DNA from 3 places in the Paracoccus sp. J55 genome. Region 1 is predicted to be linked to each of the others. Evidence: riboswitches for the same ligand, from Rfam matches in the RefSeq annotation. Region 1 holds a riboswitch; each other region holds the start of a gene.
What was found. A riboswitch is a leader RNA that binds a small molecule or an ion and turns the genes downstream of it on or off. The one in region 1 is predicted to bind thiamine pyrophosphate.
Positions count from the first base shown of each region.

Region 2: linked by a shared signal. The riboswitch ahead of PARJ55_RS0101030 (TenA family protein) and the one ahead of thiC (phosphomethylpyrimidine synthase ThiC) in region 1 are both predicted to bind thiamine pyrophosphate.
Region 3: linked by a shared signal. The riboswitch ahead of thiD (bifunctional hydroxymethylpyrimidine kinase/phosphomethylpyrimidine kinase) and the one ahead of thiC (phosphomethylpyrimidine synthase ThiC) in region 1 are both predicted to bind thiamine pyrophosphate.

Region 1 is NZ_AZVA01000004.1:84,171-89,303, reverse strand. It holds gene PARJ55_RS0105690 (ATP-binding protein) at 1-507, opposite strand, end outside; gene PARJ55_RS0105680 (hypothetical protein) at 835-1,044, opposite strand; gene PARJ55_RS0105675 (hypothetical protein) at 1,182-1,460, opposite strand; gene PARJ55_RS0105670 (hypothetical protein) at 1,460-1,966, opposite strand; gene PARJ55_RS0105665 (hypothetical protein) at 1,963-2,145, opposite strand; gene PARJ55_RS0105660 (zinc ribbon domain-containing protein) at 2,142-2,441, opposite strand; gene PARJ55_RS0105655 (helix-turn-helix domain-containing protein) at 2,539-2,766, shown strand; TPP riboswitch at 3,007-3,127, shown strand; gene thiC (phosphomethylpyrimidine synthase ThiC) at 3,233-5,032, shown strand.
Region 2 is NZ_AZVA01000001.1:207,768-212,900, reverse strand. It holds gene hflK (FtsH protease activity modulator HflK) at 1-368, shown strand, start outside; gene hflC (protease modulator HflC) at 368-1,483, shown strand; gene PARJ55_RS0101035 (AI-2E family transporter) at 1,598-2,788, opposite strand; TPP riboswitch at 2,956-3,087, shown strand; gene PARJ55_RS0101030 (TenA family protein) at 3,154-3,795, shown strand; gene PARJ55_RS0101025 (NUDIX hydrolase) at 3,799-4,272, opposite strand; gene PARJ55_RS0101020 (FYDLN acid domain-containing protein) at 4,343-4,663, opposite strand; gene PARJ55_RS0101015 (M48 family metallopeptidase) at 4,813-5,133, shown strand, end outside.
Region 3 is NZ_AZVA01000002.1:343,790-348,922, forward strand. It holds gene PARJ55_RS0103760 (thiazole synthase) at 1-547, opposite strand, end outside; gene thiS (sulfur carrier protein ThiS) at 549-746, opposite strand; gene PARJ55_RS0103770 (FAD-dependent oxidoreductase) at 730-1,707, opposite strand; gene thiD (bifunctional hydroxymethylpyrimidine kinase/phosphomethylpyrimidine kinase) at 1,704-2,531, opposite strand; TPP riboswitch at 2,601-2,704, opposite strand; gene PARJ55_RS0103780 (HAD family phosphatase) at 2,889-3,491, shown strand; gene PARJ55_RS23840 (hypothetical protein) at 3,558-4,187, opposite strand; gene aroQ (type II 3-dehydroquinate dehydratase) at 4,283-4,717, opposite strand; gene PARJ55_RS0103795 (response regulator transcription factor) at 4,745-5,133, opposite strand, start outside.

The sequences.
Region 1 (5,133 bases):
CCAGCGCAGGCTGGCCTGATCGTCGCGGGCGAGGAAGCTGTCGGGAAAGCCGCCGCGCAGCCAGAGCCGATCCAGATCGGCGGCGGGAACCTCCAGCGCATCAAGGGGAGCAAGCTCGGCATAGGCGATCCGGCCCGCCAGCGTCTCACCCGACTGCCGCAGCAGGTCGATGGAGGCCGAGCCGAGCAGCAGGAAGCGCCCCGCCCGCAGCCCCTTGCGCCGTCCCCGGTCGATCAGGCCGCGCAGGTTCTGGAACAGGTCCGGCACCCGCTGGACCTCATCAAGGATGACCAGCTTGTCCTCATGCGCCGAAAGGTAGAGCTCGGGATCGGAGAGCTTCGCCTGGTCGGCGCTGGATTCGAGGTCGAGATAGAGCGACGGCCGCTCTTCCCCCAGTTCTTGGGCCAGCGTGGTCTTGCCGACCTGGCGCGGCCCCAGCAGGGCAACGGCGGGACTGTCGTCCAGCAGGGACTTCACGGTGTCGGTGATGCGGCGCTCGATCAACATCCTTGCAATTATGGAGATTGATTCCCGATTTGCAAGGTTAATAGGGGGATATTTCCATTTGCTGTCGGGCTGACTTCAATGAGTCCAGTTGTCGGAAGGCACACGGCATGTCTTCGGGCTTGTGCATGACAACCAACAGTGCGGCGCATGCACAGTCAAAGCGCGATGGAGATGTAGGGTATCTTGACCGGCGGCAGCTTGAAGGATGCCGCCCGATGGGCGGCCGCAAACCGCATTCCGCCCCAGCCTCGTGGGGGCGGTCGGAATGCGGTTTGCGCGCAGCCTGACCCCGGCCCGCTCGCTTCACGACGGGCCGTAGGGACGGGGTCAGGCGAATTCGTTTTCCCAGCAGGCCATCATCCAGCGCTCATCGCTGTCGGGCAGGTCGATGCCGTAGAATTCCAGCACCTGGGTCAGGTCGTAGATGCGCTCTTCCTGTTCCGGCTCGGTCAGCGCGGCCCACCAATTGCGTGCTTTGACCTCATCCGGCTCGAAGATCGATGCGGGCAGTTCGCCTTTGAACGGTTGCGGGGGCATTATTTGTCTCCTGTCATTTGTCGCTGGGTCATATCCAGCGCTGCCGCTGATCCGGCGAGGCGGTGGCGGTGGCCCGTGCCTCGCCTGGCCCATTTCCTGGGCGGGAGCCCCCCGATCAGCGCGTGAGGTTCCTGCCCTCAGCCCTTGTAACGGGAAGCGTCTGGAGGTTCCGGGAGATATCGCAGGGCTGCCAATGCCATCTCCGCATTCACGCCTGCCGGCAGATCGACGGTATCTCCCTCAGCGATATGCATCAGCCGTGCCCGTAGCGTATTCCAGCTGAGGGGGCGGCCGGTCGTCATCTTTGCCATCACGACCCGCCCGATGGTGAACGCAACCATGTCCGGGTTGTTCAGGTAGTCAGGCCCTTTGCGCCGATATCCGTTGGTTGCGTGCATGGTCCCGTGGGAGGTCATCACTTGCCTCCCGTCATCCATGGCCGGATCGCGTCCAGAGCCGCCGCCGATCCAGCGAGGCTGAAGCGGTGGCGCTTGCCACCGAAGCCGATCTCGACCCATTCCGCTAGCCGGACATTGTGGACGAAGAGGTTGGTCGCGCCCATCCCGGCCGTGTCGAAATTGCTCAGCAGAATGTCACCACCGTCTGCCACGAAATCCAGCTTCTCACCATTCGAGAACCGGATGCTGACCCGTTCGCCCGCCTCGGCGTTGCGGCCGTTCAGCGTCACGCTGACGCGGCAGTTGTTGAAGTCACAGGTGCCGTTGGCGTCGAATTCGTTCATCTGGTCGGTGCGGGTGATACAGATCTCGTTGCCGCGCACCCGGCGCGGGCTGACCTCACCGGTCTCGTTGGTGAAAGTCCAGTATTCGGCGCCGCCCTCGATGGAGGCCTCGAAATACCAGCCGGCGGCAAGGGCCGGGCTGGCGAGGCTGATCAGCGCGGCGGTGATCAGATGCTTCATGCTTCCAGATCCTCCGGAGGAATGTCGATGCCGGCATCGGCCAGCGCCTGTGCGATCAACTGGCTCATGGTGATGTCGCGCCGCAGGGCCTCGATCCGCAGGGATTTGTGCGCCTCGGCACTGAGGCAGATCGAGGTGCGCTTCGGGCCGACGGTCGGTTTCCGCTTCGCGGCCCTCATCGGTACCAGCCCTCCTGCATGCGGGGGATCACGTAGCGCAGGAACAGGCCGACACCGCCAGCGAACAGCATGAACGGCGAAAGGAACAGGAAGGCGATCAAGCCGTCGAATGCCGTCGTTTGGTCATCGACCGATGCAACCCAAGTGCCAAAGACTATGCCGGCAAGAACGAAGAATGCGGCCACGCCGAGCATGAAGGTCGATGCCTGGCGCCAGCTTTCGACCGAGCGGCCCCACACCCCGCGGATCGCCCCGCAGGCGGGGCAGGTGGAGGCCTCGGCATGAATCTCGGTCATGCAATGCGGACATTGGTGGGGCATGAAGGGCTCCTGGATGTCGAATGAATGTTAAAACAGGTAGAGTTAAAAGCGTCGACGCACAATAGCATTGTGCATGAAGACGACCCCCAAGAGTCCTCTGCGAGACATCGTGGCGCGCAACATGCGCAGGCTGCGGGCCGAGCGCGGCTGGTCGCAGGAGTATCTGGCGCATGAATGCGGGTTGAACCGGACCTATCTCAGCGCGGTGGAGCGGTCGGAGCAGAACATCTCCATCGACAACCTATATCGCGTGGCACAGGGTTTAGGGGTGGAGAGTTGGACATTGCTGAAGGCCGAGTAGTCGGTGGTAAGGACGGAAAGCTGCCGGCTGCGATGCGGTATGGCAGCCGCAAAAACTTTGGCATAGCGGTCGTTCATCCGCAGTGCTGCGGCTGCCACTGATTTAGGACGAGATTTTCCCCTCGCACCAGGAGCGCCCTGCGACCTCGCCGCGCCTGGTTGCAGGGCTGATATATCTCCGGCAGGCCATCAAGATCCATCGCCTCCGATATTGACACGACGGGGAAAATGTCCAACCTTTGCGCTTCGTCAGGGGAGTCCCGCCACGGGGACTGAGAGGCTGACAGGGGGCAACCCCGGTGACGCGACCCTTTGAACCTGACCCAGTTGACACTGGCGTAGGAAGACCGAAGGGCAATCAACCTCCGTTATCTCGGGGCGCGGTCCTTTCGGGCCGCGTTGGCCCATTGGCCGCGTGGCCCCTTTCGAAGCCCCTGTCAGCCGGGTCCCCAAACAGGGAGACCGCAATGAAGGACCACCCCCAGCCCCGGATTACCACCGGCGCCATGCCCGCCTCGGACAAGATCCATCTGCCCGGCGTATTGCACGACATCCGCGTGCCGATGCGCCGCATTGCCCTGACCGGCGAGCCGGCGCTGACCGTCTATGACAGTTCCGGGCCCTATACCGACCCGCAGGCCGATATCGCGATCACGCGCGGCTTGCCGCGGTGGCGCGGGCAATGGCAGCAGATGCGCGGCGATGTCACGCCGGTCGCCGCGCGGCCGGTGACCGCCGCCGATAACGGCTTTGCCGAGGGCGCGCGCCTGACCCCGGCCTTTCCGGTCCGTCATGCGCCTCTGCGTGCCGCCCATGGGGCGGTAACCCAGCTTGCCTATGCCCGGGCCGGCATCATCACCCCGGAAATGGAATATGTCGCCATCCGCGAGAACGAGGGCCGCATCACCGCCTATGTCCGCGACGGTGAGGATTTCGGTGCCCAGATCCCCGATTTGGTCACGCCCGAATTCGTCCGCGACGAAATCGCCGCAGGCCGCGCCATCATTCCCGCAAACATCAACCATCCCGAACTTGAGCCGATGATCATCGGCCGCAATTTCCTGGTCAAGATCAACGCCAATATCGGCAACTCGGCCGTCACCTCCTCGATGGAGGACGAAGTGGACAAGATGGTCTGGGCGATCCGCTGGGGCGCCGACACGGTCATGGACCTGTCCACAGGGCGCAATATCCACAATATCCGAGACTGGATCATCCGCAATTCGCCGGTGCCGATCGGCACGGTGCCGCTGTATCAGGCGCTGGAAAAGGTCGGCGGCGTGGCCGAGGACCTGACCTGGGAGATCTTCCGCGACACGCTGATCGAGCAGGCCGAACAGGGGGTGGACTATTTCACCATCCATGCCGGGGTGCGGCTGCACATGATCCCGCTGACGGCGAGCCGGGTGACCGGGATCGTGTCGCGCGGTGGCTCGATCATGGCGAAATGGTGCCTGCATCATCACCGCGAGAGCTTTCTCTACGAGCATTTCGCCGAGATCTGCGAGATCATGCGCGCCTATGACATCAGCTTCAGCCTGGGCGACGGGCTGCGGCCCGGCTCGATCGCGGATGCCAATGACGCGGCGCAGTTTGCCGAGCTGGAAACCCTGGGCGAGCTGACAAAGATCGCCTGGGCGCATGACTGCCAAGTGATGATCGAGGGGCCGGGGCATGTTCCCATGCACAAGATCAAGGCCAATATGGACAAGCAGCTGGCGCATTGCCACGAGGCGCCGTTCTATACGCTGGGGCCGCTGACCACTGATATCGCGCCGGGCTATGACCATATCACCAGCGCCATCGGCGCGGCGATGATCGGCTGGTTCGGGACGGCGATGCTGTGCTATGTCACGCCCAAGGAACATCTGGGCCTGCCGGACCGCGACGACGTCAAGACCGGCGTGATCACCTACAAGCTGGCCGCCCATGCGGCGAACCTGGCCAAGGGCCATCCCGGCGCGCGGTTGCGCGACGACGCGCTGTCGCGCGCCCGCTTCGATTTCCGCTGGGAGGATCAGTTCAACCTCGGTCTCGATCCGGACACGGCGCGCGCCATGCATGACGAGACCATGCCGAAGGAGGCGCACAAGCTGGCGCATTTCTGTTCGATGTGCGGGCCGAAATTCTGCTCGATGCGGATCAGCCACGACATCCGCGCCGAGGCCGAGCGCCGGAACGGCATGGACGCCATGGCCGAACGCTTCCGCGATCAGGGCGGCGCGCTTTATGTCCCCACGGTAACCGCAGCATCCCGCCCGGATTGAGCCCGGCAGGAACATGGATCGGCCTGCCGCCCAATGGACGGCAGGCTTCCATTCCTGGTCGCCGTAATCGGGGGAGACGTGAGTATGCGAGCGGTAGCTTG
Region 2 (5,133 bases), on a different contig from region 1:
TGGAGAAAGAGGCCGACGCCTATGCGAACCGCGTGCTGGCCAGCGCCCGGGGCGAGGCCGCCGCCGTGATCGAACGCGCCGAGGCCTATCGCGCCGAGGCGGTGAACACCGCCGAGGGCGAGGCCGCGCGCTTCAACTCGGTCTATGACGAATATGTGAAGGCGCCGGAGGTGACGCGCCGGCGGATGTATCTGGAAACGATGGAGAAGGTTCTGGGCGGGGTGAACAAGGTCATCCTCGACGGCGAGGCGGGGCCGGGCGTGGTGCCCTATCTGCCGCTGGATCAGTTGCGCAGCGGGGCGCCGGCTTCCGGCAACCGCAATACGGGCAACGCCAATTCGGGCAACACCAGCGGGGGGAACCAGTGATGAACCGTGCAATCTCGCTTCTGGCGCTGCCCTTCCTGGTCGTGGTGGCGGTCCTGGTCATCTCCTCGCTCTATATCGTCGATGTGCGTGAAAAGGCGCTCGTCCTGCGCTTCGGCGAAGTGGTCGACGTGCGCGAGGAGCCGGGCCTGGGCGTCAAGGTGCCCTTCCTCGACAATGTGGTGAAATACGACGCCCGCATCCTCGGCCTGCCGACCCCGCCGATGGAGGTCACGCCGCTGGACGACCGCCGTCTGGTGGTCGATGCCTTCGCGCGCTGGCAGATCACCGACGTGGTGCAGTTCCGCCGCGCGGTGGGTGCGGGCGGCATCGAATTCGCGCAGCGCCGGCTTGAGCCGATCGTGACCAATGCGATCCGGCAGGTGCTGGGCTCGGTGCCCTCGACCACGGTGCTGTCGGACGACCGGACGCCGCTGATGAATCGCATCCGCGACCTGTCGCGCGACGATGCCCGCGACCTGGGCATCCGCGTCATCGACGTGCGCCTGACCCGCACCGACCTGCCCGAGCAGAACCTGACCGCGACCTATGCCCGGATGCGTGCCGAGCGCGAGCGCGAGGCCGCCGACGAGATCGCCCGCGGTGGCGAGGCCGCGCAGCGCGTCCGCGCCGCCGCCGACCGCACCGTGGTCGAGCTGACCTCCGAGGCGCGGAAGCGCGCCGAGGTGGTGCGCGGCGAAGCCGATGCCCGCCGCAACGCCATCTACGCCGATGCCTTCGGCCGCGACCCCGAGTTCTTTGCCTTCACCCGCTCGATGACCTCCTATGAGCGGGCGCTGCGGGGCGAGAACAGCTCGCTGGTGATCCAGCCGCAGGGCGAGTTCTTCGACTACCTGCGCAACGACGGGGCCGACCGGGCCAATCCGGTGCCGGTGCCCCGGCCGGCCTCGACCCCCGCCGCGGACGAGGACGAAGCCGAGGCCGAGAGCTCGGGCGCGATCGCACCCGGCGAGGCCGTCGCCCCGACCGAGACCAATCGCGAGGGCGAGCCGCTGGGCGCCGGTGCCGGCGTGACGCTGACGCCGCTGCCGGAATCGCTGGCCGCGCCGCCGCAGGAGGATCCCGTGGTGCCTCCGGCGCCGCTTCCGGCGGATTGATCCGGACGCCGGCGCCGACGGAAGCCCGGCCGCAACAGGAAAGGCGGGACGCATCTGCGCCCCGCCTTTTTCCATGTTCCGCCGTTCTTGCGCCGGGGGCCGGTCAGGCCCCGGTCACTCCAGGCCGATCAGCTTGCTGTCCTGCCGCTGCTCTTCTTCGGCAAGCTCGCGCTGCCATTCCCGCCAGATCGAGACCAGCAGCGCCATCAGCACCGGGCCGACGAACAGCCCGACGATGCCCATGGTCTTGACCCCGCCGATCAGGCCGAAAAAGGTCGGCAGGAACGGCAGCTTGACCGGGCCGCCGACCAGAACCGGGCGGATGGTCTTGTCCACCACGAACAGCTCGCAGGTGCCCCAGACGAACAGCGCCGCCCCCTCGACGGGCGAGCCGCTGGCCACCAGATAGGCCGAGACCAGGGTGAAGGACAGCGGCGCGCCGCCCGGGATCAGCGCCATGAAGCCGGTGATCACCCCGAAGGTCACCGGCGAGGGCACGCCGGCCAGCCAATAGGCCACGCCCAGGATCACCCCCTCGCCGATGGCGATCAGGGTCATGCCCGTCACGGTCGAGCTGATCGTCGCGGGCACGACGCGCGACAGCCTGCTCCAGCGGTCGGGCAGGATGCGGCGGCCGACCTGGTCGATCTGCGCCACGATCTTGTCGCCGTCGCGATACAGCACGAACAGGGTAATCAGCATGAACAGCAAGGTCAGCGCCAGATGGAAGGCCAGCGTCCCCGCCGTCACCGCGCCGCGATAGATCGCCCCGATATTCGAGCCGCTGACCAGCTGCACGATCTCGCTGATGCCGCCGGGCCGGCCGATATAGGTCTGCCAGTTCTCGTCCAGCCAGTCGCCGACCTGCGGCAGCTCGACCATCCAGCCCGGCGTCGGCGCGCCCGAGCTGTTGACCACGATCGCCCAGTTGATCCAGTCGCGCAGCTCGCGGAAGGCATAGATCAGCGCCATGGCGATGGGGATCAGCAGGAAGCAGACCAGCACCAGCACCAGCACCGTCGCCGCCCCGGTGCGGCCCAGGTTCAGCTGGCGGGCGGCGCGCTCGCGCAGGGGCCAGCTGGCCAGCGCGATCACCATGGCCGCCAGCACCGGCACCAGGAAGCCGTGGAAGAAATAGATCGAGGCCGCCACGATGGCCAGCAGCAGCCAGCGCGCGGCCGAGATATTGGTCAGAAGCGGCGGCCGGTGCAGGCGCAGGCCGACCTGTTTCGGGCTTTGCCGCGAGGCGGCGGGATCGTTCAGTTCTGTCGCGGTCGTGGGTTTCGGCATTTCGCCCGTCGTCATGGTCCCGGTCCTGACTGCGGGCGGGTAGCGCCCGCCCTGCGGCAACGAGATAACATCTCGCCCCCGGCTGCAAGACGCAATGCCGCGCCGCAGCCGGCCGGTTCCGGATTTCGCGGCTCACGATCTTGTGGGCAGGCCGTGACAGCCGCCGCGCCGCGCGCTAGTCTGGCGCCACCAAGGGGAGTCCCGGCAAGGGGCTGAGAGACCGCTGGCCTCGATCGACCCGACGACGGGCGGCGCGGTGACCCTTCGAACCTGATCCGGATCATGCCGGCGAAGGGATGGGAAGGATGCGCCTGTCTTTTGCCGGCCTCACCGCGAGGCCGAACTGCAACCCGGTCTCGCCCCAAGCCATGAGGGCCCCGATGACCGAGAGCTTTTTCGAAACCCTGCGCCGGGAATGCGCCGCGGACTGGACCGCCGCCGTCGAGCACCGCTTCGTACGCGAGCTGTTCGCCGGCAGCATCGCGGATGCGGCGATGGCGCGCTACCTGATGCAGGATCACCGCTTTCTCGACGCCTTCCTGACGCTTCTGGGCGCGGCCATCGCCTCGGCCGACCGCTTCGAATCGCGGCTGCGCTTCGGGCGTTTCGCCGGCATGGTCTCGGGCGAGGAGAACGACTATTTCCTGCGCGCCTTCGCGGCGCTCGGCGTGGACGAGGCGGATCGCGCCGCCACCCCCGACAGCGCGCCCACCGCGGGGTTCCAGGCGCTGATGCGCGAGGCGGCGGCGACGCGCAGCTATCCCGCCGTGTTGGCGGTGTTGAACGTGGCCGAGGGGCTTTACCTCGATTGGGCCAGCCGCGCGCCGCAGCCGCTGCCCGAGCGTTTCGTCCATGCCGAATGGATCACACTGCACGATAATGCCTTCTTCCGGGATTTCGTCGGCTTCCTGCGCGAGGAGTTCGACCGGGCCGGGCCCGGAGCGGCGGATCAGGCGCGCGACTTCTTCCGGCGCGCCGTCACGCTGGAACGGGCGTTTTTCGACGAGGTCTACGCGGCCTGACGGTCAATCCTCGACGATCTCGATCTCGGGCGGGCTGCCGGGCGGCCCGTTCGCGCGATAGTCCAGCACGATGCGCGGCAGCGCGGCCGGCGCCAGCCGCTCGCCGGTATGGCGCATCTCGGGCAGGCTCCACCAGCGGAATTCGCGGATGGCGCCGGCCTCGGGCGCGTTCCGGATCACCGGCACGAAATCCTGGGTCTCGATCAGGAAATAGTCCTCGGACTGCCGCCAGCGTCGCTGCCGCAGCGTCATCGCGACGCGGCGGCGCCAGACCAGCGGGCCAAGCGCGGGCAGGGCGAAGCCCAGTTCCTCGGCCAGTTCGCGGCGCAGGGTCTGCTCGGCGGTCTCGCCGGGCTCGGCGCCGCCGCCGGGGGTGATCCACCAGTCGCCGGTGCCGTAATCGACGCGCATCAGCAGCACCCGGTCGTCCGGGGTCAGCAGGATGGCGCGCATGGCCTGTCTGTCGATGATCCGCATCTTCGGCCGCCAAAGGAAAGGCCCCGGCCGCGGGTCGCGTTCCGGGGCCTGGACCAGTCGGGACGAGGGCTTATTCGTCGTCGCTCTCGGGCACGTCGGCGATGTCGTCCAGCGACATGTCGCCGTCATCGTCGTCGTCCAGCAGATCGTCGTCCAGATCGCCGGTATCGGCGTCGTCGTCCAGATCCTCGTCATCGACCAGATCGGTCTGGTCTTCTTCCCGCGCCGCGGTCTTTTCCGAGATCAGCGAGCGCGAGCGGCCGTTGGTCAGGCTTTCCAGCGTGAATTCTGCGCCGCAGGCGGGGCAGGTCATCGGGTCGTTTCTCAGGTCGTAGAAGCGCGTGGCGCAATGGGGGCAAAGGCGTTTCGTGCCCCATTCCTCTTTGGGCATGGTATTCTCTTTTTCTGCCGCGTTCAGGTAAATCCGCTGTCCCCTGCCATAGCCGCGCGGGGCTGTCAAAGCCTTTTCCCCTTGCGGGCGGGTGGCGGTGCAGGGGAAAGATGGGGCAACAGGCGGACCATCGCAAGATGCGGGACATGATGGACAGGATTCTGGTCGGAGGCGACATTCCGGTGACGCTGCGGCGCTCGGCCCGGGCGCGGCGCATGACGCTGCGCGTGGCGCGGGCGGGGGGCGAGGTGGTGCTGACCCTGCCCAGCCGCACCAGCCTTTCGGACGGCCGCGCCTTTGCCGAGTCGCGGGCCGAGTGGCTGCGCCGCACCCGGGCCGAAATGCCGGCGCTGCAGCTTGCCGAGCATGGCGCGCTGCTGCCGGTCGAGGGCCGGCTGCGCCGCATCACTCCGGCAGGCACGCGCCGGGTCGAGCTGACCGACGAGGCGCTGCTGGTGCCGCAGGCCCGG
Region 3 (5,133 bases), on a different contig from region 1:
TGCCGGCATCCACCACCAGCGGCACATCGGGGAAATGCGCCCTGAGGCTGCGCAGCCCGTAAGGATTGTTCAGCCCCCGGCCCGAGCCGATGGGCGCGCCCCAGGGCATCAGCACCTGGCAGCCCGCATCGAGCAGCCGGCCGCAGACCGACAGGTCCTCGGTGCAATAGGGAAAGACCTGGAAGCCGTCCTCGGACAGCAGCCGCGCCGCCTCGACCAGCGCGATCACGTCGGGGCAAAGCGTGTCGTCGTCGCGGATCACTTCCAGCTTGATCCAGGGCGTCTCGAACAGCTCGCGCGCCATCTGCGCGGTCGTCACCGCCTCGCGCACCGAATGGCAGCCGGCGGTATTGGGCAGGACGGGGATGCCCAGCTCCTTGATCAGGCGGTGGAAATCCTGGCCCTCGCCGCCTTCGCGCCGCAGGCTGACGGTGGCGATGCCGGCGCGCGAGGCGCGGAACGCCTCGGCCATGATCGCGGGCGAGGGGTATTGCGCCGTGCCCAGCATCAGCGGGCTTGCGACTTCGGTTCCGTAAAAGACCGGCATCTCAGCCCCCCTGCATCGGCGCCACGACTTCCAGCGCGTCGCCATCCTTCAGCGTGGTTGCGGGCCGGGCGGCGGCGGGCAGGAAAGCGCCGTTCAGCGCCGTCGCCACCTTGGCCGCGCCCAATCCGATCTCGGCCAGCGCATCCTGCACGGTCGGGCCGGTCAGGTCGCGCGCCTCTCCGTTAAGGGTGATCTTCATCCATGAACTCCGGTTTCCGGCCCTCGAGAAGGTAATCGGCGGCCATGCGGGCCACGGCGGGGGCCAGAAGATAGCCGTGGCGGTAAAGGCCGTTTGCGTAAAGCGTGCCGCCGCGCCGGCGCAGGCGGGGCAGGTTGTCGGGAAAGGCGGGCCGCGCATCCGAGCCAAGCTCCAGGATCTCGGCCTCGGCGAAGCCGGGATGCAGGGCATAGGCGGCCGACAGCATCTCGACGGCCGAGCGCGCGGTGACGCGATACTTGCCGCCGGTTTCCAGCATCGTGGCGCCGATCATGTAGACGCCCTCGCCGCGCGGCACGAGATACAGGGGGATGCGCGGATGCAGCAGGCGGATGGTGCGGGTCAGCGTCACTTCCGGGCAGCGGATCACCAGCATTTCGCCGCGCACGCCGCGCAGGTCGGGAAGCTGGTCGCGGGCCGCCAGCCCGCGCGCATCGACGATCAGGCCGGCGGGCGTGCCCTCGGTCTCGATGGCGACGCCCTGCGCCTCCAGCCGGTCGCGCAGGGCCAGCAGCGCGGCGCGCGGGTTCAGATGCGCCTCGGTGGCGAAATGCAGCCCGCGCGGGAAGCGCCCGGACAGTTCCGGCTCCAGCGCCGCGATCTCCTCGGCACTCACCGGCTGATGCGCCTGGGTCAGCCGGGCGAAGCGGTCGAGTTCCGCCCGGTCCCGTGAGGGGGCGAGGACCAGCGTGCCGCGCCGGATGACCTCGGCGCCATTCGCCTGCCACCAGTCGGCGGCGTCAAGGCCGAGGCGCAGCACCGCCGGCTCGGCGCTTTCGGCCTCGCAATAGGGCGCCAGCATGCCGCCGGCGCGCCAGCTGCAGGCCTGCGCGCCGGGCTTGCCGGCCGGGTCGATGATCCGGGGCAGAGTGCCGCGCGCCGCCAGTTCGGTGGCGATGCACAGCCCCATCACCCCGGCGCCCAGGATGGTGATCGCGGTCATGTCCGTCTCCAGAGCGCGTGGAAATGATGCACCGGGCCGTGGCCCAGCCCCACCGCCAGCTCATCGGCGGCGGCGATGGCGCCTTGCAGCCAGCCATGGGCGCGGGTCACGGCATCGGGCACCGCCATGCCCTGGGCCAGCCCCGCCGCGATGGCCGAGGACAGCGAGCAGCCGGTGCCGTGGGTGTTGGGCGTCTGCTGGCGCGGGGCCGTCAGGACCAGCGGCTGCGGCCCGACCAGAAGGTCGGTACAGGCGTCCTCGCTGGCATGGCCGCCCTTCATCAGCACATGGTCGGCGCCCAGGGCGCGCAGCGCCTCGCCCTGCTCTCGCATTTCCTCGGGCGTCGCGGCGGCGGGGCGACCCAGAAGCCGCGCCGCCTCGGGCAGGTTCGGGGTCAGCACCGTCGCCAGCGGGATCAGTTGCTCGCGCAGCGCCGAGACGGCATCGTCCGGCAGAAGCGCGTCGCCGGATTTCGCCACCATCACCGGGTCCAGCACCACCGGCACCGGATTGTCCGCCAGCAGCGCCGCCAGCCGGTCGGCGACGACTGTGATCACATCTGCGCCGCCGACCATGCCGATCTTGACCGCGCGCACCTCGAGATCGCCGAAAACCGCGTCGATCTGCGCCGCGACCATGGCGGGGCTGACCGGCTCGACCGCAGCGACGGTGCGGGTGTTCTGCGCGGTGATCGCCGTGATCACAGAGGCGCCATAGACCCCGAGGGCCGAGAAGCTTTTCAGGTCGGCCTGGATCCCGGCGCCGCCGCCGCTGTCCGAGCCGGCGATGGTCAGCGCGATGGGATGGGGCTGCAATCCCGACATGGCCCGCCTTTCGTTTTGGCCGGGCATGGGGACGTGGGGCGGATGGGTGGCGGACCGGGAATTGCGGGGCCGCATCACTCTACCCTTCCCTACGCCGGCATGACCCGGATCAGGTTCGATGGGTCGGTGCCCGGCACCTCTCAGCCCCGTGCGGGGCTCCCCAAGTGTATGAGTCTTTCGCGCGACACTAGGCCCCGGCGTCCCGCTTTGCAAGGGCCGAGCGCCGCCGGTCCGTCGCGGGGTGTCACGCATCTGTCCGCCTGGCCGGGCAAGATGGCGGGCGGCCTGCGGCGGTTTCGGGCTTTACACCGCCCGGAATTCCGGCCGATCTGGGCCCGGTGGAAAGGGAAGGATGCGATGAAAAGCGTGATCTTCGACCTGGGCGGGGTGCTGATCGACTGGGATCCGGTCCTGGCCTTTGCGGATGTCTTCACCAGCCGGACCGAGGCCGAGGCCTGGATGGCCCGCATCGACTTTCCCGGCTGGAACCGGATGCAGGACGGCGGGCGCAGCTTTGCCGAGGGGCTGGCCGCCGCCCGCGCCGAGCATGGCGACGAGGCGCGGCACCTGGCGGGCTATCTGGCGGCCTTTCCCGTCACCATCGAAAAGACCGTGCCCGGCAGCTGGGTGGTGGCCGAGGCGCTGCTGGCCCGAGACGTGCCGCTTTATGCGCTGACCAACTGGTCGGCCGAGACCTGGCCGCATGCGCTGGAGCTGCATCCCCGCCTGGGTGCGATCTTCGCCGATATCCTGGTCTCGGGCCAGGTCGGCGTGCTGAAACCCGACCCGGCGATCTTCCGGCTGCTGATGGACCGCAACGGGCTGCGGCCCGGGGACTGCATCTTCGTCGACGACAGCCCGGCCAATGTCGAGGGCGCCCGCGCGCTGGGCATGGACGGGATTCACTTTACCGGCGCCGAGGCGCTGGGCCGGGACCTGGCGCGGCGCGGGGTGATTTGAAGAGGGCCGGCAGGTAGCAGGTCTGCTTTGCGGAAAGCTGCTGTTAAATGATCGATATCGGTGTGACTACAAAACGGTGCTTGCGATGATCCCCACCACCCGCTCCAGATACGGCCAAACGGAAGTGCGGTATCTCGGCGGCGCTAGCGTCGGCGATATAAACACCGTCCGCTCTCGGAAGCTCACCTGCACGGGCGCGGAATCTGGCGACGGCACCTGCGGCATTGCCATGCCAAAAGCGCGACCAAACTGTTTGGACGCGCCGACACCGTAGACGATCATTGCGCGCCACGGCACGTGTTCGAGCACGGCCTTGAATATTTCGGTGCCATGAGCGCGGTCTTCATCCGAAAGATCAGCATCATAGCGCGCACTGGCGCAAGAAATGTTCGTCTGCATTGAGGTTAGCCCGCGTTCGGCCAGCATCTTGGAGAGCCGGGCTAAGTTGGGTCGTGTCTTTGACGGTTTGGTGGTGGCCGCATCATACATCTCCCTGCAGGATCGACCATTGCGATTCCATAGCGCGTCCAGAAACTGATCGTGGGTTCCCACGTCAGCGCAATGAAAGGTTTTTGCCGAACTGGCCCCGACGATCAGGACCTTGACCTGATCGGGATCCGTATCGGTCATCCAAGGACGCGGATATGCACCGCGGCGCGGCATTGTCAGGGAACGAATGCGGTCCTCAAACGTCATCGCGTTTCCGTCTAGCAGATTGCACGCACCTAGATACTATTGCGGTTCGATGGGGTGCTCCGAGCGTCAGAAATGGGCTCACCCCTACCGCCCCCCTATCCCACCAGCTTCGCCACATGGCGCAGCGCCAGCAGGTAGCCATTGACCCCGAAACCGGCGATCACGCCCTCGGCGCGCAGGCTGACATAGGAATGGTGGCGGAAGCTCTCGCGCTTGTGGACATTCGAGATATGCACCTCGATCACCGGCCCGTCGAAGGCGTTCAGCGCATCGAGGATCGCCACCGAGGTATGGGTGAAGGCGGCCGGGTTGATGACGATGGCCTGGGCCGACCGCCGGGCCTCGTGGATCAGGTCGATGATCGCGCCCTCGTGGTTCGACTGGTGGAAGGCGATGTCCAGCCCCAGCTCGGACCCAAGCGCCTTGCAGTCGCGCTCGACGTCAGCCAGCGTGGTGCTGCCATAGATCTCGGGCTGGCGCTGGCCCAGCAGGTTCAGGTTCGGGCCGTTCAGGACATAGACGGTGGGCATGGCAATCTCCGCGAGGATGGGGGCAATCTAGCCCAGTTCGGCCAGAAAGATATAGCCCGCGCCGTAGATCGTCTTGATCAGCCGCGGGTTCTTCGGGTCCTCGCCCAGCTTGGTGCGCAGGCGCGAGATGCGCACGTCCATCGCCCGGTCGAAGCTTTCGCCCGCCGTGCCGCCCAGCGTCTCCAGCATCTGCGCGCGCGAGATCAGCCGGCGCGGATTGTCGAGGAACAGCCGCAGGACCTCGGCCTCGGCATGGGAGATCGGGGTCTCGGCGCCCTCGGGCGAAGTCAGGGTGTAGCGGTCGAAATCCGCGGACCATCCGGCGAAGCGGATCTGCTGGCGGCCGGCGCCGGTCTCGCGCTGGGGCCTGCGCAGCCGGGCGCGGATGCGGGCCACGACCTCGGCCGGCTCGAAGG